DNA from 4 places in the Brevibacillus sp. IT-7CA2 genome. Region 4 is predicted to be linked to each of the others. Evidence: riboswitches for the same ligand, from Rfam matches in the RefSeq annotation. Region 4 holds a riboswitch; each other region holds the start of a gene.
What was found. Region 4 has a riboswitch for cobalamin ahead of ACM6JA_RS21630 (energy-coupling factor ABC transporter permease). Riboswitches for the same ligand answer to the same signal wherever they lie in the genome.
Positions count from the first base shown of each region.

Region 1: another riboswitch for cobalamin. It lies ahead of cobO (cob(I)yrinic acid a,c-diamide adenosyltransferase); the one in region 4 lies ahead of ACM6JA_RS21630 (energy-coupling factor ABC transporter permease).
Region 2: another riboswitch for cobalamin. It lies ahead of metE (5-methyltetrahydropteroyltriglutamate--homocysteine S-methyltransferase); the one in region 4 lies ahead of ACM6JA_RS21630 (energy-coupling factor ABC transporter permease).
Region 3: another riboswitch for cobalamin. It lies ahead of nrdI (class Ib ribonucleoside-diphosphate reductase assembly flavoprotein NrdI); the one in region 4 lies ahead of ACM6JA_RS21630 (energy-coupling factor ABC transporter permease).

Region 1 covers NZ_CATKQT010000033.1:203,666-209,178, forward strand. The annotation lists gene ACM6JA_RS17615 (TerD family protein) at 1-516, shown strand, start outside; gene ACM6JA_RS17620 (M15 family metallopeptidase) at 588-1,280, opposite strand; cobalamin riboswitch at 1,464-1,680, shown strand; gene ACM6JA_RS17625 (hypothetical protein) at 1,637-1,834, shown strand; gene cobO (cob(I)yrinic acid a,c-diamide adenosyltransferase) at 1,845-2,393, shown strand; gene cobD (threonine-phosphate decarboxylase CobD) at 2,390-3,505, shown strand; gene cobU (bifunctional adenosylcobinamide kinase/adenosylcobinamide-phosphate guanylyltransferase) at 3,502-4,041, shown strand; gene cobS (adenosylcobinamide-GDP ribazoletransferase) at 4,038-4,778, shown strand; gene ACM6JA_RS17650 (histidine phosphatase family protein) at 4,775-5,407, shown strand; gene cbiB (adenosylcobinamide-phosphate synthase CbiB) at 5,404-5,513, shown strand, end outside.
Region 2 covers NZ_CATKQT010000011.1:12,257-17,769, reverse strand. The annotation lists gene nrdE (class 1b ribonucleoside-diphosphate reductase subunit alpha) at 1-81, shown strand, start outside; gene nrdF (class 1b ribonucleoside-diphosphate reductase subunit beta) at 137-1,087, shown strand; cobalamin riboswitch at 1,174-1,373, shown strand; gene metE (5-methyltetrahydropteroyltriglutamate--homocysteine S-methyltransferase) at 1,518-3,800, shown strand; gene ACM6JA_RS06575 (acyl-CoA thioesterase) at 3,815-4,312, shown strand; gene ACM6JA_RS06570 (MarR family winged helix-turn-helix transcriptional regulator) at 4,399-4,821, shown strand; gene ACM6JA_RS06565 (YybH family protein) at 4,993-5,367, shown strand; gene ACM6JA_RS06560 (nitroreductase family protein) at 5,264-5,513, shown strand, end outside.
Region 3 covers NZ_CATKQT010000011.1:18,314-23,826, forward strand. The annotation lists gene nrdE (class 1b ribonucleoside-diphosphate reductase subunit alpha) at 1-1,460, opposite strand, end outside; gene nrdI (class Ib ribonucleoside-diphosphate reductase assembly flavoprotein NrdI) at 1,447-1,806, opposite strand; cobalamin riboswitch at 1,967-2,167, opposite strand; gene ACM6JA_RS06600 (alpha/beta hydrolase) at 2,336-3,157, shown strand; gene ACM6JA_RS06605 (ACT domain-containing protein) at 3,189-3,701, opposite strand; gene ACM6JA_RS06610 (hypothetical protein) at 3,741-4,070, opposite strand; gene mnmA (tRNA 2-thiouridine(34) synthase MnmA) at 4,092-5,204, opposite strand; gene tlp (small acid-soluble spore protein Tlp) at 5,344-5,513, opposite strand, start outside.
Region 4 covers NZ_CATKQT010000044.1:412,629-418,141, reverse strand. The annotation lists gene ACM6JA_RS21645 (energy-coupling factor ABC transporter ATP-binding protein) at 1-494, opposite strand, end outside; gene cbiQ (cobalt ECF transporter T component CbiQ) at 491-1,288, opposite strand; gene ACM6JA_RS21635 (energy-coupling factor ABC transporter substrate-binding protein) at 1,285-1,569, opposite strand; gene ACM6JA_RS21630 (energy-coupling factor ABC transporter permease) at 1,566-2,330, opposite strand; cobalamin riboswitch at 2,474-2,668, opposite strand; gene ACM6JA_RS21625 (quinone-dependent dihydroorotate dehydrogenase) at 2,801-3,892, opposite strand; gene ACM6JA_RS21620 (GerAB/ArcD/ProY family transporter) at 4,044-5,144, shown strand; gene ACM6JA_RS21615 (spore germination protein) at 5,134-5,513, shown strand, end outside.

The sequences.
Region 1 (5,513 bases), on a different contig from region 4:
CCCAAAGGCGCGTGCGAATTCATCGACATCGACATGGATTCTGTCATCCGCTATGGCGGTCGATATGTCGTCATGAACCTGTATTCGTTTACGAGTCAGCCATATTGCGATTTGCCTGAATGCTTCGCTGGCTGGATGATTCGTTCGGCGCCACAGACAGGGGAAATTTTCGAGCCGCAGACGGTACAGGACAAGATTGACCTCGCCGCAAACACGCGGATTTGTATCCCGGTCATTCTGGATCTCGTGGAAAGAAAAGTGATTTGGACGGATATCGCCTTGAATTCCGATCCGCGGTTTGCCAACAATGTGGAGTCCAATGCCGGAGGGGTGGAGCTGATGGGAAGAGCGATCACCTCGTTGGTGAAGCCTACCCTGCATGAGTTGTTCATGCTTCATGCACAGGCGAGAGGGACGCTGACTGATCAAGCTGAGGAGGCAGATACGGTATTTTCCTTAGAGGAAGGAATTACGCCGTTTGATACGGAGATCATCATGGCAGATTTTATGCAGTGATTGTTTCATAAAGGAATAAGCAAGACCGTCAGGCAGAATGCACTGACGGTCTTTTTCATGGACGTTATTTCTTACATCGACAAAACCCCGCCATAGATCGGCTCCTGCTGCGTTTTTTGTCCCCAGGTGCGCGTCCCATACTCGAAATGCCACCATTCTTTCGGATAGTTGACGAATCCGGCGGCGGTCATCAAATGATAGAGCAGTCGGCGATTGTCTCGAATCTCGATGTCTTTTTGTGTAGGCTGTACGAGTTCTTCATAATGGCGAGTTGCAGCCCTTACACTGAAATCATCGAAGGCTGTCCCCATCTCCAACCAGCCATCAGGTCCTGCGATAGTCAGATCGACTGCGCCACCGGATAGGTGAGGGGACGGCTTGGAGAGGTCTGTTGTTGGATAAGCGACGAATTTGCTCAATTCATCGGTGAGCGCGGGTCCTTCCTGCCAGCCTTGTGAAAGCAAGGCTTCACGGAAACGTTCATACAAGGATGCCTGTACCTCGAACGAGCGCCAGCCGTCCAACACGACGAGCTTGTAGCCAACAGGCAGTTGCGCGACTGCTGTGGCGAGCTTGCGTGCTGCCCCTTCTCGCAAAAAGGCTTCTGGCTGTGTTCCGGCATAGCCCTCGTGGTAGTAGGCTGGATAGACTGTGATTTGTTCACAAAGGGAAGAGAGTGGGATCATCGGTTCGCCACATTCATTGATCGGCAGTGGGCTGGGGAGGACCATGTCTGGTATTTTTGGAATCGGAGGAAATAGCATGACTGCACACCACTTTCGATTGTTTTGCCAATAGGGTAACGAAAAACGTCAAGTAAGTAAATGATAATTATCTCGAATTTTCTGCCAATTGACACCTGCGACGAATCGGCAGCTTTTGCTTGAATCCTCGGTAGCTTTTGCTATTATTAAAGCAAGTGCTTGTCAACGAAACGAATGACATTTACATATGGAAGAGAAACAGGTCCTTGTTTTTGCGAAACCGATTCGCAGGAGCAAGGTTAAAAGGGAAGTTTGGTGAAAAGCCAACGCGGTCCCGCCACTGTAAGAGAGTAGCTGTTCTTCAAGGCACCATGCCATCCACTGCCCATCCGGGAGCGGGAAGGAGAAGAAGAGCGATGATCCTCGAGCCAGGAGACCTGCCTGTTTTTATGTTTACACTGATTTCCTTCGGGTCAAAGGAAGAGGTGAGGATTGTTGCTTTCAGCTATCCGCGCTTTGTTTTTCCTTACGTACTGGGGGAAACAGAGCGCTTTTTTTGTTGGCTTCGGAAAGTATTTGGAGGAAACAGCGGAGTTAAATACGTCACTTTTTGAGGTGGTCACGATGGAGAAAAACGATAAGAAGAGGGGCTTGACCCTCGTTTACACAGGAGACGGCAAAGGAAAAACGACGGCAGCAGTCGGATTGGCTGTGCGGGCGACAGGGCGCGGAAAAAAGGTGCTGATGGTTCAATTCATCAAGTCGCCGGAGCGTACTTACGGAGAAAAGATTGTTTTCGATAAATTGGGCATTGAAATTGTGCAAAAGGGCGTTGGCTTCACATGGACGAAGACACCGGAGGAGCATCGTCAGGCATTGAAAGAAGCTTGGGCGTTTGCGAGCGAAAAGCTCTCTTCCGGAGCGTACGATGTCGTCATTCTGGATGAGCTGAATAATGCATTGGCGATTGACCGCTTCCCGATTGACGATGTGTTGCCATTGTCCGATGTCTTGGAAGCGATTCAAAACAGGCCAAATCATATCCACCTCGTGATTACGGGACGGGCAGCAAAGCAGGAGATTTTGGACATCGCAGATTTGGTGACAGAGATGAAGCCAATCAAGCATTACTACGATGAAGGGATTCCAGCTGTGCTGGGGGTAGAGTTTTGACAAGCGCAGGTGTAATAGAAACGTACGGTCATGGTGGAGACTTGCTGAGCGCAGCGCAGCGTTTTGGTCGAGAGCCAGGGCAGTTTCTGGATTACAGTGCCAATATTAATCCGCTGGGGATGCCAGCAAGCGTTCGTGAGATGCTGCTGGCTTCGTTAGCTGCTGTAGCGCATTACCCAGACCCTGGACATCGTGTGTTTCGTCATGCACTGGCAAAACGGCTGCAAGTGCCGGAGGAATGGTTGCTGCCTGCCAATGGTGCAGCAGAGGCAATGGCATTGGCCATTCTCGGTCTTTCGCCGCAAACGGTTGGTGTGGTATATCCTTGCTTTTCGGAATACGCGCAACTTTCCGAGCAGTATGGTGCCCATGTCATTGGCTGCTTCGGGAAGGAGGCGAACGGGTACAAGCCCGATCCTGTAGAGCTGCACACTCTTTTTACGCAGTCTGATCTCGTATTTGTCGGGTCGCCAAACAATCCGACCGGAATCCTGTATCAACCGGATGAGCTGCGTCAAATGGCGGAATGGACGAAAGAGACCAATACGTGGCTCATCGTGGATGAGGCTTTTCTCGATTTTGTGGAGGAAGAGCGGCAGTATACATTGGCAACGCAACTGGAGCGCTTTCCCCGTGTGATTTTGATGCGTTCGATGACGAAAATGTACGCGATCCCGGGATTGCGCCTGGGTTATGCGATTGCGCATCCAGATGTCATTGCGAAGATGCGCCAGAAGCAAGTGAGCTGGAGCGTGAATGCACTAGCCCTTTTAGCTGGAGAACTGTGCTTGCAGGAGCAGGCATACGAGGAACAGACGCGCAGGCTCATAAAAGCAGAACGTGCGTATTTGACTGATTGCATCCGTAGTGAGTTGGGCTGGCAGGTATGGCCGGGGGAGGCAAACTTTTTGTTGCTGCGATCGCCAGAAGGATTGCCAGCTGAACAATTGCAGGCACGGCTCGGCAAAAAAGGCGTTCTGATCCGCAACTGTGCGATGTATCCCGGTTTGACGGCACATGATGTGAGAATCGCAGTGCGTGGACGAGAGGAAAATGAACGACTTCTGGCAGCGCTTCGCGAGGTCCATGCGGAAGGAAGTGAACAGCGATGAGCTTGGTGCTGGTAACAGGCGGTGTCCGTTCAGGAAAAAGCCGCTACGCGGAAGAGCTTGCGATGACGTTGAGCAGTCGAGTCCTGTACGTGGCGACAGGCAAGGCCTGGGATGATGAAATGAAGCAGAGAATCGAGCTGCATCAGGCACGTCGTCCGTTGGAATGGGGCTGTGTGGAGGTAGGAGAGCGCTTAACCGATTACCAAGCATTTAGTGAGCAGTATGATGTGGTGTTGATCGATTGTCTGTCCACCTGGGTGAGTAATCGGTTGATGAGCGTGGATGAGTCGGAATGGAGAAGTCCTTCACACACGCAAGCCCTGTTGCAGGAGGCAGAGGCATGGCTGTTCCTCGTTCAGAATTCCCCGCAAAGAGTCATTGCTGTTACAAGCGAGGTCGGATTGGGCGGTGTAGCCTTGAGTCGTTTGGGCAGATGGTTCGCGGATGTGCTGGGCGATGTCAATCAGAGAAGTGCGCGACAAGCGGACGCCGTCTACGCGGTTTTGTCAGGGATACCGTGGAGGATCAAAGGATGAATGCATTTTTACACGCGATCTCGTTTTTTACGCGTATTCCGGTTCCGTGGCTTCGTCCTTCAGAGGATGCGTGGAGAAAAAGCGTCAACTGGTATCCCGCAGTTGGTTTGATCATCGGTTTACTGCTATGGGGTGTACATCAGGCAGGCCTGCTGTTGTTTAGTCCTTGGATCGCGGCTATTTTGACGTTGGTCGCATGGGTCTACGTGACTGGTGGTCTTCATATGGATGGGTGGATGGACCTCGCGGACGGTCTTGGCAGCAGCAGACCGAGAGAGCAAATACTGGCGATTATGAAGGACAGCCGCGTAGGTGCGATGGGCGTTCTTGCTGCGATTATGCTGTTGCTGATCAAGGCGGGTGCAGTCGTAGAGCTAGCACATCCGGGATGGGGCAGCTTTTTGATCGTAGCACCAGTGGCAGCGAGGACACATGTGCTTTTGTCGATCAAGCTCTGGCCCTATCTTTCGGCAGACAAAGGGATTGGAAAAGGCATCAGTGCTGGGCTTTCCGTTTCCTCTATCATCGTGAGCTACATCATCGTGTTTGCCGCAGGTTGGTATCTTGGGGGCTTGCAGGTCATCACAGCCACTTTCCTGTCGCTATTGTTCGCTCTACTGTTTTCACGCTCGGTTGCAAAAAAGCTAGGCGGTTTAAATGGAGACTGCTACGGGGCTGTTATCGAAAGCAGTGAAGCGGTCGTTCTGCTGGTGTTAGTCGGGAGCTGGTGGTTATGAAGCTAGTTTGGATACGCCACGGGGAGACAGACAGCAATCGTGAGCATCGATATTTGGGGCATAGCGATATTCCTTTGAATGAACGCGGTTATCTGCACGCGAGTGAGTTGGCCAAGGAATTACCAGTGCTCATTGGGGGACCTGCTGCGATTTACTCGAGCGACCTGCTCAGATGCATGCAGACTGCCGAACCACTCGCAGCTGCTTTGGGGCTAACGGTAATTCCGGAGCCAGCATTGAGAGAGCTGTCTTTTGGTGAGTGGGAGCTGATGACCTACGACGAGCTGATGGTGTCGGACTCTGTGCGAGCTACGAGGTGGTACGACGATCCTTTTCGAAATCGACCTCCACAAGGGGAGAGCTTGGAAGAGCTGGGGATGCGCGTGGATCGTTGGCTACGGTCCTTGTTGGAGAGAGCGGACAAGGAGGAGGCATCCGATCCAGTCGTCATCGTCACACATGGCGGCGTGATTCGCTGGTTCCAGGCCGCGTGGCTCGAAAACAATCCTGACCGATATTGGCAGGTCGATGGCGTTAAGCATGGGGAGGCTCTGGTAGCGGAATGCTTGGATGCGCAAGGGCAGAGTTGGATGCGACAACCCCTGAAGAGTAAGAGAGGGACAACATGACAGAAGTATGGATATTATGCGCGGCCTACTTGATTGATCGGGTGGTAGGAGACCCCAGGAGCCTGCCACATCCAGTGATCATCATGGGCTGGTGGATTACACGATT
Region 2 (5,513 bases), on a different contig from region 4:
GCGAAAAAAGGTCTGAAGTCACTCTACTATACGCGTACGAAGCATTTGACTGTAGAAGAGTGCATTAGCTGCGCTGTTTAGTGAACTCGATTTATAAATGGAAAAGCATCAAGCAAAAAGAGAAGAGGAACGCCATATGAAAGCAGTCAATTGGAACAGGCCGGACGACGATTTTACGATGACGTTTTGGAATCAAAACATCATGCAGTTCTGGACGGATGATGAGATTCCACTGTCAGATGACAAGATGTCCTGGATGGAGCTCAGTGCGACTGAACGCGACACATATAAAAAAGTATTGGGCGGTCTCACCTTGCTGGATACGGTTCAGGGTGGAGTAGGGATGCCGAAGATCATGGAGCATGTCGATGGACTGCAAAGAAAAGCGGTTCTCGCCTTCATGGGCATGATGGAGCAAATCCATGCCAAATCGTACAGCAGTATTTTTACAACGCTGGCATCGACTGAAGAGATTGACGGTATTTTTTCGTGGGTAGAAAACAATCCACATCTGCAAAAGAAAGCGGCCCTCATCTCGAAACGCTATCAAGAAATTGAGAAACCGAAAGACTTGTACATGGCGATGGTAGCGTCCGTCTTCCTGGAAAGCTATCTGTTTTACAGCGGCTTCTTCTATCCGCTCTATTTAGCGGGTCAAGGCAAGATGACAAGCAGCGGGGAAATTATCGATCTGATTGTTCGCGACGAGAGCATCCACGGACTCTATGTCGGCGTTCTCGCGCAAGAAGTCTATCAAGGCCTAAGTGTGGTCGAGCAGACCGCAGCAAAAGAGGAGCTGTATGCCCTTTTGCATGAGCTGCAAGAAAATGAAGAGGCCTATACGACTTCGTTGTATACGGAAATCGGATTGGCTGAAGAGGTTCATGTGTACGTGCGCTATAACGCGAACAAGGCTTTGATGAATCTGGGGCTGGACCCGCTATTCCCGGAGGAAGAAGTGAACCCGATCGTGCTGAATGGCATTCGCACGCAGACGAAGCAGCATGACTTCTTCTCGAAAAAAGGAAATGGTTATGTCCGCACGCTAAACGTAGAGCCGTTGACCGATGATGATTTTACATTTTAGTATGACAAAAAATGGATTCTGTGTTACTGTATGAACAGTATGCTGCCCTGCTCGTTTACTGGGGCACTTCACAGAACCACGATAATTTCATAAGAGTGGGAACAGGTTCTTTGGTTATCAAGATCAACCAAAGATGAAAAGGGAAGTCGGTGAGAATCCGACACGGTCCCGCCACTGTATGAGGGGAGTCGGCACATTTATCAGCCACTGATCCAAACGGATTGGGAAGGCATGTGCAGATGATGATCCCAAAGTCAGGAGACCTGCCTGTTTCGACGACACTGCTTAACCTACGGGAGATAGGGAGGTGTTAGGATGCTGTGATCTCAGTGCTTATTTGGCATTTCTAACGTTCTTTTTGATCGTTGGAGATGCCTTTTTTATTGGGCGGATTCAAGTCAAGATCGAATAAAGAATGGAGAGGAAGCTCATGAAAAGCAGCAATTTGGGATATCCACGGATCGGGAAGAACCGCGAGTGGAAAAAGGCATTGGAAGCATTTTGGGCAGGCACCATCGATGAGGCAAGCCTGGTACAGCAAATGGAGCAAATCCGTCACCATAACCTGTTGCGTCAGCAGGAAAAAGGGGTCGAGCTGATCCCTGTGGGTGACTTTACGTACTACGATCACATGCTGGATATGGCTGTGATGTTTGGGATGGTCCCCAAGCGTTATGAATACGAGGGAGGCCCGGTTTCATTAGCCACATACTTCGCCATGGCTCGTGGTTCGAAGGAAGCTGTCGCCAGCGAAATGACGAAATGGTTTAACACGAACTACCATTATATCGTCCCGGAGTTTGGTGCACGACAACCAGCCATAACCGAGAACAAGCCTCTCCAGGCATACTTGGAGGCTAAAGAAAAGTTTGGCATCATCGGAAAGCCCGTCATTGTAGGCCCGTATACGTTTGTCAAATTGTCCAAAGGATATGAGAAAAACGAATTTGAAATCGTCGTGGATCAACTCGTTCCGCTTTACATAGACGTTCTCCGCGAGTTGGAGCTGCACGGCGTGGAATGGGTGCAAATCGATGAGCCTGCATTTGTACTGGATGTATCGGAGCATGATCGCGCCATCATCAAACGTATCTATGCACAAATCGGTCAAGCACTACCACATCTACAGTGCATGCTGCAAACCTATTTTGAAGCGGTGGATTGGTACGAGGAGCTGATTCCCTTACCGGTAAAAGGAATTGGTCTTGATTTTGTACACGGAGCGAAGCGCAATCTGACCAATCTGAAAAAACACGGGTTTCCAGCAGACAAGATTCTCGGAGCGGGAATCATCGACGGTCGAAACATATGGCGTGCGTCCGTTGAGGAGAAGTGGGAGCTGGTCAAAGAAATTTCCGAGATCGTTCCACTCGAAAAGCTGTGGCTGCAGCCGTCCAGTAGTTTGTTGCATGTACCTGTAACGGTTGAAGCAGAGAGCGACTTGCCAGAGGAAGTCATGCCTGCATTGGCGTTTGCCGACGAAAAACTTGGGGAAGTACAGCTCTTAGTCCAAGGACTCCGATACGGTAAGTATGTCATTTCGAAAGAGATCGCCCAAAATGAAGCGGACTTGCTGAAGCTGGCATTATCTCCAGCGAGGAATCGTCGAGAAGTGCAGAATGCTTTACGTCAAATAGCTGCTGCAAAACTTGAAAGAAGTGTTCCTTATCTCGAACGTCGAGAGATTCAACAAAATACGTGGAAGTTGCCACTGTTGCCAACTACTACAATCGGAAGCTTCCCGCAGACAGCTGAGGTTCGCCAAGCCCGACAGCAGTTTAAAAAAGGTAACTGGACAGTGGAACAATACGATGCTTTCATTCAGGCGCAAATCAAGGAATGGATAGAGATACAAGAAGAGCTCGGTCTGGACGTCCTCGTTCATGGGGAGTTCGAACGAACAGATATGGTTGAGTATTTTGGCGAAAAGCTCGATGGCTTTTTGTTCACGAAAAACGGTTGGGTGCAGTCATATGGCTCGCGCTGCGTGAAGCCACCTATTATTTACGGAGATGTGGAGTTTGTAGCACCGATGACGGTCAAAGAAAGTGTGTATGCAAAATCATTGACCGCCAAACCAATGAAGGGTATGTTAACTGGCCCAGCAACCATTCTGAATTGGTCGTTTGCTCGAGTCGATGTCTCCAGACAAGAGGTGTGCGAGCAAATCGCATTGGCATTGCGAAAAGAAGTAGAAGCATTGGAAGAAGCGGGGATTCTCATGATTCAAGTCGATGAACCAGCGCTGCGCGAAGGATTGCCGCTCAAAAACGAAGAGCAGGCAGCTTATCTCGAATGGGCTGTCAGAGCGTTTCGTCTAGCGACCTCCACCGTTGCACCGAGCACCCAAATTCATACACATATGTGCTATTGCGAATTCCATGATTTCATGGATGTCATCAGCGAACTCGATGCCGATGTGATTTCGATTGAAACTTCCCGCAGCCATGGAGAGCTCGTGTCTGTATTCGAAACAGGTACGTATGACAAAGGCATCGGGCTTGGCGTATACGATATCCATAGCCCCCGAATTCCAGCTGTCTCAGAAATGGAAGATATGGTAGCACGAGGTGTACAAGTACTTCCACCAGATCAATTTTGGATTAACCCGGATTGCGGGCTGAAGACACGAGGGAGAGAAGAAACCGTTCAGTCATTACGAAACATGGTTGCGGCAACGAAGGCGATTCGGAGTCGTTTGACAGCCCAGTAGGGAAGTTGCACACGATGAAAGGAGCCACACCACAAATGATGACTGAAGCACGACCGATCCAACAATCGAGAACCTTTTTGACTGATCTCGTCTTTCCACCGGATACCAATCACCACCACACCATTTTCGGTGGGAAAGTCATGGCATATGTAGACAAGATCGCCTGCATCGCAGCCATGCGACATTGCCGTAAACCTGTTGTCACTGCGTCCAGCGATTCCTTCGATTTTCTCGCACCAATCAAGACAGGAGAAGCGATCAACCTGGAGGCTTATGTCACCTGGACTCATAAGACATCGATGGAAGTATTCGTGAGAGTGGAAGCGGAGAACTTGTTGACAGGGGAAAAGCGCATGACAGCACGCGCGTATCTGACAATGATTGCCCTCGACGATCAAGGAAAGCCGACGCTTGTCCCGAATGTCATTCCCACCACAGAGGAAGAACGTAATCAGTTTGAAAAAGCAAAGGAACGACATGCGTTACGAAAAAGGCGGAAAGCAGAGTTGTAAGGAGCAAAACCCCTCGTCCTAAATGGGATCGGGGGGTTTTGTCTCACTCGCTTGACAATACTTAGATATCGAACTATACTGATCTCATGATAAAAGGAAATGCAGCTTCACTCATTAGCCATATTAGAGATGTAGTCAATAAGCTCATTATTTCTGAGCTTGAGAAGCATGGTGTAGAAGGAATTGTACCTTCGCACGGTGACATTCTCCTTTGTTTGTATAAACATGACAATGTGACCATGAAGGAATTGGCTGAGTACATTCATCGAACGAAACCAACGGTAACTGTCCTCGTCAACAAACTGGTTGCGTGTGGTTATGTAATTCGCGAGAAGGACGTCAACGACAACAGAATCACTTATATTAAGCTCACACAAAGAGGAATGGAACTACAACCGATTTTTCAAGAGGTATCCAATCGTATCCGGGAAATGATGTACGGTGGATTATCCGAGACAGAAGGTGAGTTGCTTGAAAACCTTCTGGAGAAGGTGTTACAACGTTTTTAGAACTTCTCTATTGAAATAGAGAAGTTCTCCTTACACCTATAGTTAGATATCTAACAAAAACAAATGCTAAAAGTTAGATATCGAATCTTTTTGAAAGGGGTGATGCAAGCGAACTCATTAACTAGTTTCAACCAGGAACGAACAGACAACAAATACGAGGAGGATCATCAAATGTCAATCGAAACGGTAATCAAAACTTACGAATCTGCACTAAATGCCAATGATATAGATACCATACTTGCTCTTTACAGTACTGAACCTGTATTCATGCCACAACACGCCCCGGCACTATTCGGGCGCGACGCAGTGCGCGCTGGGTATGAGCATGTATTTAACACCATCAAGCTCAACGTCCGCTTCGAAATTTATGAAATCGAAGTGACAGGAGACTGGGCTTGGGCACGCACGAGTTCTGCTGGACGCATACACATTCTCTCAGCAGATGTCGAGGTTGAGGAAGGAAATAACGAGTTGTTCGTATTCCGTCGTGAAAACGATGAGTGGAAGATCCATCGCTACTTGTTTTCGACTAATCGTCCACTTTAAGCATAAACATGAAAATGTTAGGCAGATCATCACTAAACCATTTGGAGGAAGCATGATGAATTTTCAACAATTATTGCAAGCTCGTCGTTCTGTGAATCAATTTGATCCAAACGCTACCATTAGCCGTGATGATTTGGAAAGTATGA
Region 3 (5,513 bases), on a different contig from region 4:
ATGAAAAACGTACGAGCGAAATCCTTGGCTTCTTCACTTTCGTAAGCGATTCTGTTCTTTGCCAGATAACCGTTCAGGTTCATCGCACCGAGCCCTACTGAGTGCAGCTCACGGTTTGCCTTTTGAACGCCTGGAGCGTTTTCTACACGCGTCATGTCACTCACGGCTGTAATGGCTTCGATTCCTTCGTGGACGGATTCACGGATCATTTTGCGCTCCATCACGTTGACGATATTGAGCGATGCCAGATTGCAGCTAATATCGCGACGGATGATATCCATCTCTCCGTAATTACTAATCGTCGAAGTCTCCTGCAGCTGGAAGATTTCCGTGCACAGGTTGGACATTTTCACTGAACCAAGATCTTTCAGTGCATGGTTGTTGTTCGCATTCGTTTTGTTCATGATGTACGGATAGCCCGATTCCATTTGAATCATCGCGATTTTGGTCAACATCTCGCGTGCGCTCATGACGGTCTTTTTCTTGATGCGATCGTTTGCCAAGAGCTCCTCGTACATGTCATCGAGGTCCATATCATCCAGATGCACGCCATATTCTTTGTACACGGAGTACGGAGCAAACACAGTCAATGGCTTGTTTTCTTCAGCCAGCTTGTAGAACACGTTTGGTACGATCAGGCCGATGGACAACGTTTTGATGCGTGCTTTTTCATCCGCATTAATCTTTTTGCAATCGAGAAACTCGTTGATATCCCAGCCGAAGATGTTGTAGTACGCTGCACCTGAGCCTTTGCGTTGCCCCATTTGATCCGCGTAGGAAAACGCATCTTCCAACAGCTTGAGAACTGGCATGACACCTTTTGCTGCGCCCTCGACGCCTTTGATCGGCTCTCCTCGTCCACGGAGCTTGGACAAGTTCACGGCCACACCGCCGCCAATTTTAGATAGCTGCATACATGTTCCCAAAATAAAGTTGATGGAGTTCAGTGAATCATCCATTTCAAGCAAGAAGCAGGAGACCATTTCTCCACGGCGGCTTTTGCCTGCGTTCAGGAAGGTTGGTGTCGCTGGTTGCAAGCGTTGATCCATCATGGATACTGTTAAACGCTTGGCGAGCTCAAAGTCACCTTGTCCAAGGGACAGTGCCACAACGGCCACCCGGTCTGGATACTGCTCTAAGTACATCGATTTATCGTTCGTTTTCAAGGCGTAATCTTTATAAAATTTGGAGATAGCCATGTACGAAGCAAATTGAAAATCAGCGTCATAGGCCAAACGGTAAACTTCATCGACCTGCTCAACAGTGTATGTTTCATAGACGTTTTCATAGAAGTCATTCTCGATCAAATAGTCCATGCGTTCTTTGACACTGCCAAAAGTCATCGTATTGGACTGCACTTCTTCCATGAAGACCGCAACCGCTTCCCGATCCTTTTCCAGTTGATAAAATCCGTCGTTGCCACGCTGCATCAGTTCGTTGTTCAATTCAATATGCCGCAATTGCTGCCACCCCACTCGTAAATTGTTCCACGTCACGGCCGGTACCGGACAGTTCAAATTTAGATATCACCGGAACGCCATATTGGCCCGCGATCGTATCCGCGCTTTTGGCAAAGCTGGTTCCCCAGTTGCGGTTGCCGCTGGCGGATACTCCGCGCAGATTGACATGATTTCGCTTCAGGAACGTCTCCACCTTCTCCGGCACTTGTCCGAAGCCCGTCGTGTATGTTATCAAAATGAACGGCTCGTCCAGCACCATATCTTGATTAATTTCCACATGTGGCAAATTAATTTTGTTGACGAATCTTCGGACGTTTCCTGTTTTTGAATCATAAGCGATTAGCATGTCCCTCATCCTATCCTGCTATTTTTACTCTGTATGTATGATATTTAGCCAAAGTAAAAGCGCATCCGACGTTTACATGCCGAATGCGCGTGATGACTTCCATCTAGCAATTCGCCAATGCGAATTGCGCGCTCGAACACTTCCCTATCTCCCGTAGGTTAAACAGTGCAAGCGGTTAGGCAGGTCTCCTGGCTTTTGGATCATCGCTCCATTTTCACCTTCCCGATCGTTCATGATCAGTGGCATTCTTTCGCAAATGGAACTCTCTCATTACAGTGGCGGGACCGCGTCGGATTCTCACCGACTTCCCTATTAAGTCTACCAAATCTGGCTGGTAAACACCTCACCGCATCAATATGTAGTTGGTAAAACTTACTTTACCTCAATATATCGTAGGAGTCAAGCTCAGTATGCGCTCTTTTCGAAAACTAACTATTCTCCTTTTTCGGCTATTGCCAATCTCTGGTTCTCGTTCATATAATAGATTTTGTGTGTTGGTTAGCCTTGGAGAGATTGGAGAGTAGCCCTCATGAAAAGCACCGACTATCAACCTGTCGTCATTCCTCGATCTTACAGTAAAATCATGACTTATCAAGAGCGGGACTATCACATTTTCGTAAGTATACCTGCCGATCCCCCTCCGGAATCAGGCTTTCCCGTCATATATTTGCTAGATGGCAACTCTGTTTTTGCAACCATGACCGAAGCGATACGAATACAATCACGCAGTCCTGAACGAACTGGCGTGTATCCTGCTATCGTCGTCGGGATTGGGTATCCAACGGACGGTCCGTACCATCCTGCCCGTTTCTTTGATTACACGTATGAAGTTCCTGTCTCGGAGCTTCCTGGCAACCCAAAAGGAGCTGACTGGCCTCAGATGGGGGGAGCGGAGCAGTTCCTCACCTTTTTGGAGGAGGAGCTCAAGCCTAGCATCGAAAACGACTTCCCCATCGATCGGACGCAGCAAGCGATTTTTGGGCATTCGTTAGGTGGCTTGTTTGTCTTGCATGTACTTTTGTCGAGACCACACGCTTTTCAGCGTTATATCGCTGGCAGTCCCTCGATCCACTGGAATGAGAGCGTACTGCTTGCGAAGGAGAGTCAATTGCCGGGCCTGCTGACAGATGAGCTCGACGTCCATGCTCTTCTCACCATCGGAGAGTTGGAAAACGATGGGCGATTCTTGGTCAAAGAAAAATCTCTGGCGATGATCGAACGATTGTCCTCCATAGGCAAAGGTCAGATCAAGGCTTCCTTTAAAGAATTTGCTGACGAAAATCATTCGTCCGTCTTGCCAGTCTTAATTAACCAAGGACTCAAATTCGCTACGAAAAAAACTGCCCGCTAAAAACGGGCAGTTTTTGTTTATCATGACTCGCTTACTGTAGAGATATCACTTTGGTGATTTGGGGTAGCTCTTCGATGGCAGATACAATCGTCGGTGTAATCTCTTCATCGGTCACAGAGATAAGCAGGGCATTCTTCCCTTTTTGCTCGCGCGATACATTCAATTTGGAAACATTGATTTGATGTTCGGCCAGTTTTCGTGAGACATCATAAATCACGCCTGGATAATCGATATGGCGAACCAACAATCCATGTGCCCCCGGAGGTATGCGACACGCGCAGTAATTGATTTCACTGATGTACACTTCTCTCCAATCTTGCGCGAAGGTGTACTTGTTCGCTCCTACACGCAAAACCGCCAAATGATTCGCATATTCGCCGGAGCTGTTTTGGACAGCAACCTTCGTCCCGAGTCCTTCCACTAACAGCGTTGCGATTCCCTCTTTATTTTCATGAGCAAGAATACTTAATTGTGCACCCGCTAATTCTGGCTCGAGTCTTCGAATCAGTTCAGCCAGCTCACGCAGTCCAGCATGTTGGGTCATGTGATGCCTTCACTCTCCCAGTCAGGTTTATCCTTGTTTTTACGGCAGAATCCATGCTTCCGGCTCTTTCTTGATGGAGGATTCGTTATCAGCACGATACCAAGCCGTCAACGTTTGCCCCTCTTTCGTATAGTAGATTCGGTAGATGGTATTGCCTTTTCCGCTGTTAGTAAAAGGACTTTCCTCCAGCGGAACCGCTGTCACTCCACCTGCGGTAACAACCCCACCGTTCTCCTTGATGACGTTTTGGATCGTCGCCATATGCTCTTTACCCAAGGAGGCCATCCCGAAATAAGAGATGATCGCCAAGAGAACCGCTCCCGCCAAAAACGAAACGATAATCACTTTTGATTTTTTCGTAGCATCCACCGAGTGCTTCCCCCGTCTATCTTAGTTCTCTTTATCGACTAAGCGTACCTTGTCAATCGTACCGCCACCCAAGCATACTTCCCCATCGTAGAAGACGACAGCCTGACCGGGTGTCACTGCTTTTTGCGGCTGATCAAATACAACTTCTACGGTACCATCCTCCAGCAGGTGAACGGTTACTCCCTGATCTGGCTGGCGATAACGGAATTTCGCTGTACAAGTAAACGTTTCAGAAGGAGTCTTATCACTCACCCAGCTCACGTTGGTCGCCAAGAGGCTCTTCGAGTACAGACGGATATGATCAGAGCCTTCACCAACGATCAGGACATTCCGCTCCAGATCTTTGTCTACAACAAACCAAGGCTGTCCGCTCGTGCCATGACCTCCGCCTATTCCTAAGCCTTGTCGTTGACCCAATGTATAGTACATCAGTCCGTCGTGCGTACCGATGACCGCTCCATCTACGGTCTCGATATTTCCTGGTCTGGCAGGCAAATAGTTTTGCAGGAAGTCGCGGAAGTTACGCTCCCCAATAAAGCAGATCCCTGTACTGTCCTTCTTTTTCGCTGTATAGAGCCCTGCTTTCTCTGCGATCTCCCTTACTTGAGGTTTCGGGAGATGACCAATCGGGAACATCGTTTTGGATAGCTGTTCTTGGCCCAATACATTCAAGAAGTAAGTCTGGTCCTTGTTGTTGTCAGCACCACGAATCAGCTTGTACTCGCCGTCGATGTATTTGACCTGCGCGTAATGGCCAGTTGCAATATAATCTGCCCCTAGATCCATGACCTTGGCGAGAAGCTCACCGAACTTGATTTCACGGTTGCACATGACATCCGGATTCGGTGTACGTCCCCGTTTATATTCATCCAAAAAATACTGGAATACCTTGTCCATGTATTCTCTTTCAAAGTTTACCGTGTAATATGGAATGCCGATCTGTTCACAGACGCGCCGGACATCCTGGAAGTCTTCTTCCGCCGTGCAGTGGCCGAATTCATCGGTATCATCCCAGTTTTTCATGAAGATGCCGATGACGTCATATCCCTGTTGCTTAAGCAGGTAAGCCGTCACGGAGGAGTCGACTCCGCCGGACATGCCGACAACGACGCGTGTATCTTCTGGTCGCTTCATAAGTCTTTCTCCTCTTTTTCAATTTGTACCCTTACAGATTACCATGTTTCGCAAAACAAATCATGTTTTGTTGCACTTTTGCCTGATAGAATGAAAAAACGCCTGACGCGTAGTTGGCGCCAGACGTTTGGTAGCAAGGTTAAGCCTGCGAAGATTCATCCTTGATTTCCGCGCGATATCCCTCGATGCTTTCTTCACGACGCTGATTTTTTGCTTCGAGGGTTGCTTTTTCCTCAGCAGAAATCTCCCCAGCATGAGCCGTCAGGTAATCTTCGGACTCACGAATGTTCTCTTCCGTATTGGAAATCA
Region 4 (5,513 bases):
AGCAAAAGCTCAGGCTCCATGACCATGACCCCCGCGAGTGCCAGACGCCGTTTTTGTCCCAGGCTCAAATGATGAATCGGAGCTTCTGCCAGTTCTCTCAATCCGAATGCATCCAGCACCTTTTCTACCTTTGCCCGGATTACGTCCTCAGGCAGCTTCTGATTGCATAAACCGTAGGATATATCTTCCGCGACCGTGCTTGCGATCAGCTGATGCTCGGGATCTTGAAAGACCAAGCCTACCTTTTGTGTCATCTCTTGCAGTGCGGCTCGTTTGTAGACCAGCGGTTTCCCCTTCCACAGCACCTGTCCCTGCTGTGGCTCGATGATCCCGTTTCCATGCAAGAACAAGGTCGACTTCCCACAGCCATTTCGTCCCAAAAGGACACATTTTTTCCCCTCTGGAATCCATAAGGACAGCCCTGACAGGACGGGGCCCCGCCCTCCCGGATACGTGTACTGCAAATCGATGAACTCCAACAACCGTGATGTCATAACCACCAACCTCCTGTCCACCACTCAAGCAGTACCAGCAGCATACAGCCTGCTATTGATTCCCACTCATAGCGGCGCGAGCGAGCATGTGTATGAAACGAGAGCACCTGCATGCTCTCCCCGAAGCCTCTAGCCGCCATTCCTTTGTGCAAAGCTTCGTATTTGCGCATTGCTCTGACAAACAATTGCGCAACGAGAACCCCTGTATCCCGAAGTGTCGCGCGGAAGCCGCGATGACCTCCGCGAGAACGTTGGGCAATCCATAGCTGATGAGAAATCGTTACCAACACAAAAATAAACCGATACATGATCATTAATAAGTCAGTCACAAGGACAGGCATACGAAGCCGGCGAAGCACCTGCAAGATTTCAGCAAACGGCACGGTAAACAAAATGAAGGCAAAGCAAGATAAGCTCGCCATGGTACGCCAAAATAAAACCCAAACTTTACTAAATGATGACGTAGGCACATAGAGCACATACGAACCCAACTCCCATGCTGCCGCGACCTGGACGTGTACTTCTCCTGCTCTCGCCCCTTCTACCAATAGGGCAGGGAGCCCCGCCACGAAAAACGAGAGCGACACGATCATAAAGACACCATAGATACGGACAGGAATCCGGGCATACACCACTACCCATACCGTCATCCAAACAACGACGGCCATCTGCATCCATACATGTCCCACCAAGACGAGTAGTAACAATGCACTCGCCAGCAATAGCTTATGAGCTGGCGGCAGACGTTTCAGCCTGTTTTGATAAGAGAGAGAATCTAGTTGCAGCCCGTTCATTTTTTCCGTTTATCCAAACGACCTTTGTACAAGCCTACAGCGTAGCCAACCACTCCCGCTCCCAACGCCGCCTGTACCGCAAACAATAGACTCTCCGTCTCTCCCCCTGGTGGTTCTATCAGCGGTTGAAACCACGGCTCGTAATTCGGAGCAATTTCCTTGATCGCTTCCTCTGCCACGCCGTCTGCGCCGCCAAATTCCGAATCCTGCACCAGCAACAGCGGGACAATCGCGAGTACGATTACCCCCGAGAGTAAAAGCCAGTTCCATCCTTTTTTCACAGCGATTCCTCCCGTTTGAGCAAACGAAGCTGTGTAAGCTCTTTTGCGTTGTAAGATAACAACCAGTTCCAAACAAGGACGGTCAACAGACCTTCACTGATTGCGAGCGGTACTTGCGTGAATGCAAAAATTCCTGCAAATTTGGCAAACGAGGCCAACACTCCACCAGATTCAGCTGGAAATGCGAGTGCCAGTTGAATCGAAGTCACCACATAGGTAGCGAGGTCAGCCAAAGCAGCCGCCGCAAAAACAGCCAGACGTTGGCTTCCGTTGACCTTCATGATCATCCGATAGATTCCGAATGCCACTAGTGGTCCTACTACAGCCATGGATACAGCATTTGCCCCTAGTGTAGTCAAACCTCCATGTGCCAAAAGCAAGGCTTGAAACAAGAGCACCATGCTCCCTAACACAGACATCGCAAAAGGCCCAAACATAATGGCGCCAAGCCCCGTTCCAGTCGGGTGAGAGCTGCTGCCTGTAACCGAAGGGATTTTCAATGCAGATAAAACAAACGCAAACGCTCCAGCAACGCCAATAAGGAGCTTCATTTCGGGATGTTCTTTGACAATCTTGTTAATCGAGCGAATCCCAAGAATAAAAAATGGCAAGAAGACAGCCCACCAAAATAAGGCCCAGGATAATGGCAAATACCCTTCCATGATGTGCATCGCATGTCCTGTCTCTGGTTCATTGAGCAAAAAATACAGGACAAAGCCAGCGATCATCAGACAAGTTGATACGAGACGAGATCGATTCATGTTCATTCCTCCTTCACTGACTTTCGTTCTTTGCCTACAAACAAAAAAATCCCATCCATCAATGGACGAGATGTGCACACAAAACAACAGACTGACTATACAGCCTCATTGCCTCGTATTCACCGCTCCTTTCCGCGAAGGTTCTGTGGGTGTGGCTACTAGGTAGGTCTCCTGGCTTCCAGATCCATGCGCTCTTTGTCCTTCCCCATACAAAAATGAGTGGTTTCCTTCTCAAAGAGAGCTCCCTGGTTACAGTGGCGGGACCGCTCGGGACTTTCACCCGATTCCCTGTTACCCTTTATGCGTCACATAAAGGCACCTAACGCCGACAATATGAAATTGACAGACAATTCATGTTTGTCCACATCATTATACCGGATCACTACATAAATCGGAAGAATATAAGCAAAAACGCATAAGTCGATGACCCACTACAAACGGAGCCATCGACCTATGCGTACTTGTTCTATCTATTCTTTTGCGTCTACGCCAATTACTTCACTAATATGTTTAAAACCATCGCGCTGCATGAGCTTGAGCAGCTTTTTGTTAATTTGTTTGGCGATACCTGGGCCCTGATAAATCATCCCCGTATACACCTGAACGAGACTGGCTCCTGCTCGGATTTTCGCGTAGGCGTCTTCGCCGTTATAAATGCCTCCGACACCGATGATTGGTACCTTGTCTCCTACTTCTTGATAAATCTCCTTCACCCAAGCAGTGGAACGCTCCGTAAGAGGTCTTCCGCTCAAGCCACCAGCTTCCTCGGCAAATCGATGTCCGGAAACCGCCTCGCGTGACAGTGTCGTATTGGTAGCGATAATTCCGGAAATGCCTTCTTCAACAGCAGCGTGAACAACATCGCGCATGTGCTCATCCGACATGTCTGGTGCTACTTTCAGCAATATCGGTTTTTTCTTGATGGAACGCGCTTCCATTTCGGTCGCCTTTTCCCTTACTGCACGCACCAAATGACGCAAGCTCTCTGTTTCCTGCAAGTCACGCAGATTCGGGGTATTCGGAGAGCTGATGTTAATGACGAAATAGTGACCGTATGCATAGAGCATGTCCATACATTTGTTATAGTCGATGGCCGCCTCTTCATTCGGCGTTACTTTGTTTTTCCCAATGTTAATCCCAATCGGAACATCTGAGTATGCGTAACCGACCAAATGCTGGGAAGCCAAATACGCACCGTGATTGTTGAAGCCCATCCGGTTAATGACAGCTTGATGTTCCGGCAATCGGAACAAACGCGGCTTCGGATTGCCTGGCTGCCCCTGCGGCGTCAACGTCCCGATTTCCACAAACCCAAAACCAAGAGCACCCAACGCATGATAGACTTCTGCATTTTTATCAAAACCGGCTGCAAGCCCGACTGGATTCGGAAACGTCATTCCCCACAGCTTATTCTCCAACCGCTGGTCTTTTACCTGATAGATCATCTTCAGGATGCTTTTGCCTGGAGCAGAATCCTCCACCAGCCTTAAGGCACCAATTGTCTTTTCATGAATCTCTTCCGCATCTTGCTGGAACAGATAATTTCTTATGAGCTGATACATCGGCTGCACTCCTTACTCTGTTTCTACCTTTTTACCTCATAGTAGAATACCATACTTTTTCGGACGGATGTAACCTTTATACCTGATACATATTTCCAAGCAAGCAGGCAAATCCTAACAGCACCACCACGCACAGGGGGATAAGTCTTTCATGAAAGTGGACGGAAAAATCGGGATTGGTCAAGCCATTATGGTGATGATGCTGACGATCGGCATTACGAACCACGTAACCGTCATCCCCCTCTTATTGAGTAAAGCCGGAAGAGATGCTTGGTTGAGCGTGTTGCTTGCTGGTATCCCCTTTTCCTTCTGGGCGTATCTGCTGTTTGTGATTAATCGAAGTTTGGATCAACAGTCTTTGTATGAATGGATTTCACAACGGTCAGGAAAAATCGTCAGCAATCTCTTGCTCGTTCCAATCATGATTTGCCTGTATCTAATGGCGCTAACGAATCTGATCGATACGCAAACTTGGACAACCGTAAACTACTTGCCTCGAACACCCGAGTGGGTGACCGCTTTAGCCTTGATAGGGCTATGTGTACTCGCTTCTATTGGAGGTATGACCTCCGTTGGAATCACAGCAGGCGTCTTGCTCCCCATAGTCGTGTTGCTCGGATTTTTCGTTGCTTTTGGCAATATTCCCAAAAAGGATTATAGTCTTTTGCTCCCGCTTTTCCAGAACGGTTTTCGTCCGCTGCTACATGGGATGCTTTACGTTGGCGGCGGTTTCACCGAGCTGTTTCTGCTCCTGTTGCTCCAGCATCACGTACGAAAGCCGTTTCGACTCGTACACTTTTTTGTCATGCTCGGTATCACGCTGCTGTTGACACTCAGCCCACTGACAGGGGCAATTGCAGAATTTGGACCTGTGGAGTCCTCTCGTCAACGTTTTCCTGCATTTGAACAATGGCGGCTACTCACGATCGGAAAGGACATCGAGAACATGGAGTTTTTCTCGATTTTTCAGTGGCTTTCTGGTGCTTTTATTCGAATAACGCTTTGCCTGATTCTTTTAGGAGATTTGATCACGATACGAACCCGAAAGCAACGCAAATTCATGATGCTGTTTTTCGGCGGAAGCATGATCGCCTTCACCAGCCTCCCTTACAGCGACATGCAATTCGTAGCCTTCTTATCGCGTGTATACTACCCACTTTACTTCGTCATCATGGTTGTTGTCTCACTCGCGCTCATCCTGATATCCCTGCGCAAACCATCCAGACAGGAGGGGGCCCCTTATGACCCTTGAAGAGGAACTGCGGGAAAAACTCGCGCATTGTGCGGACGTCGTTTTTTTGCGCACGGTCACATCCGAGGACCAGCCTGTATTGATGCTTTATTGCGAAGGACTTGCAGACGTTCGTCAACTACAAGATACGGCATTGCCGCAATTGGAGCGATTCCTGGCTATTGGTGATTTGCGTTCTCTGCCTCTTTTCCCGCTCTTCACGAACCCAGAGTTGTGGATTGAGCGACTGTTTGCAGGAGATTTACTGATTTTCATTGGAAACTCCCCGCCATTCGCCTGGGATATCTCCAATCGACCGGAGCGTAACCCTGAGGAAGCCAATACAGAAATATCGATCAAAGGTCCCCGCGACGGCTTCGTCGAGGATCT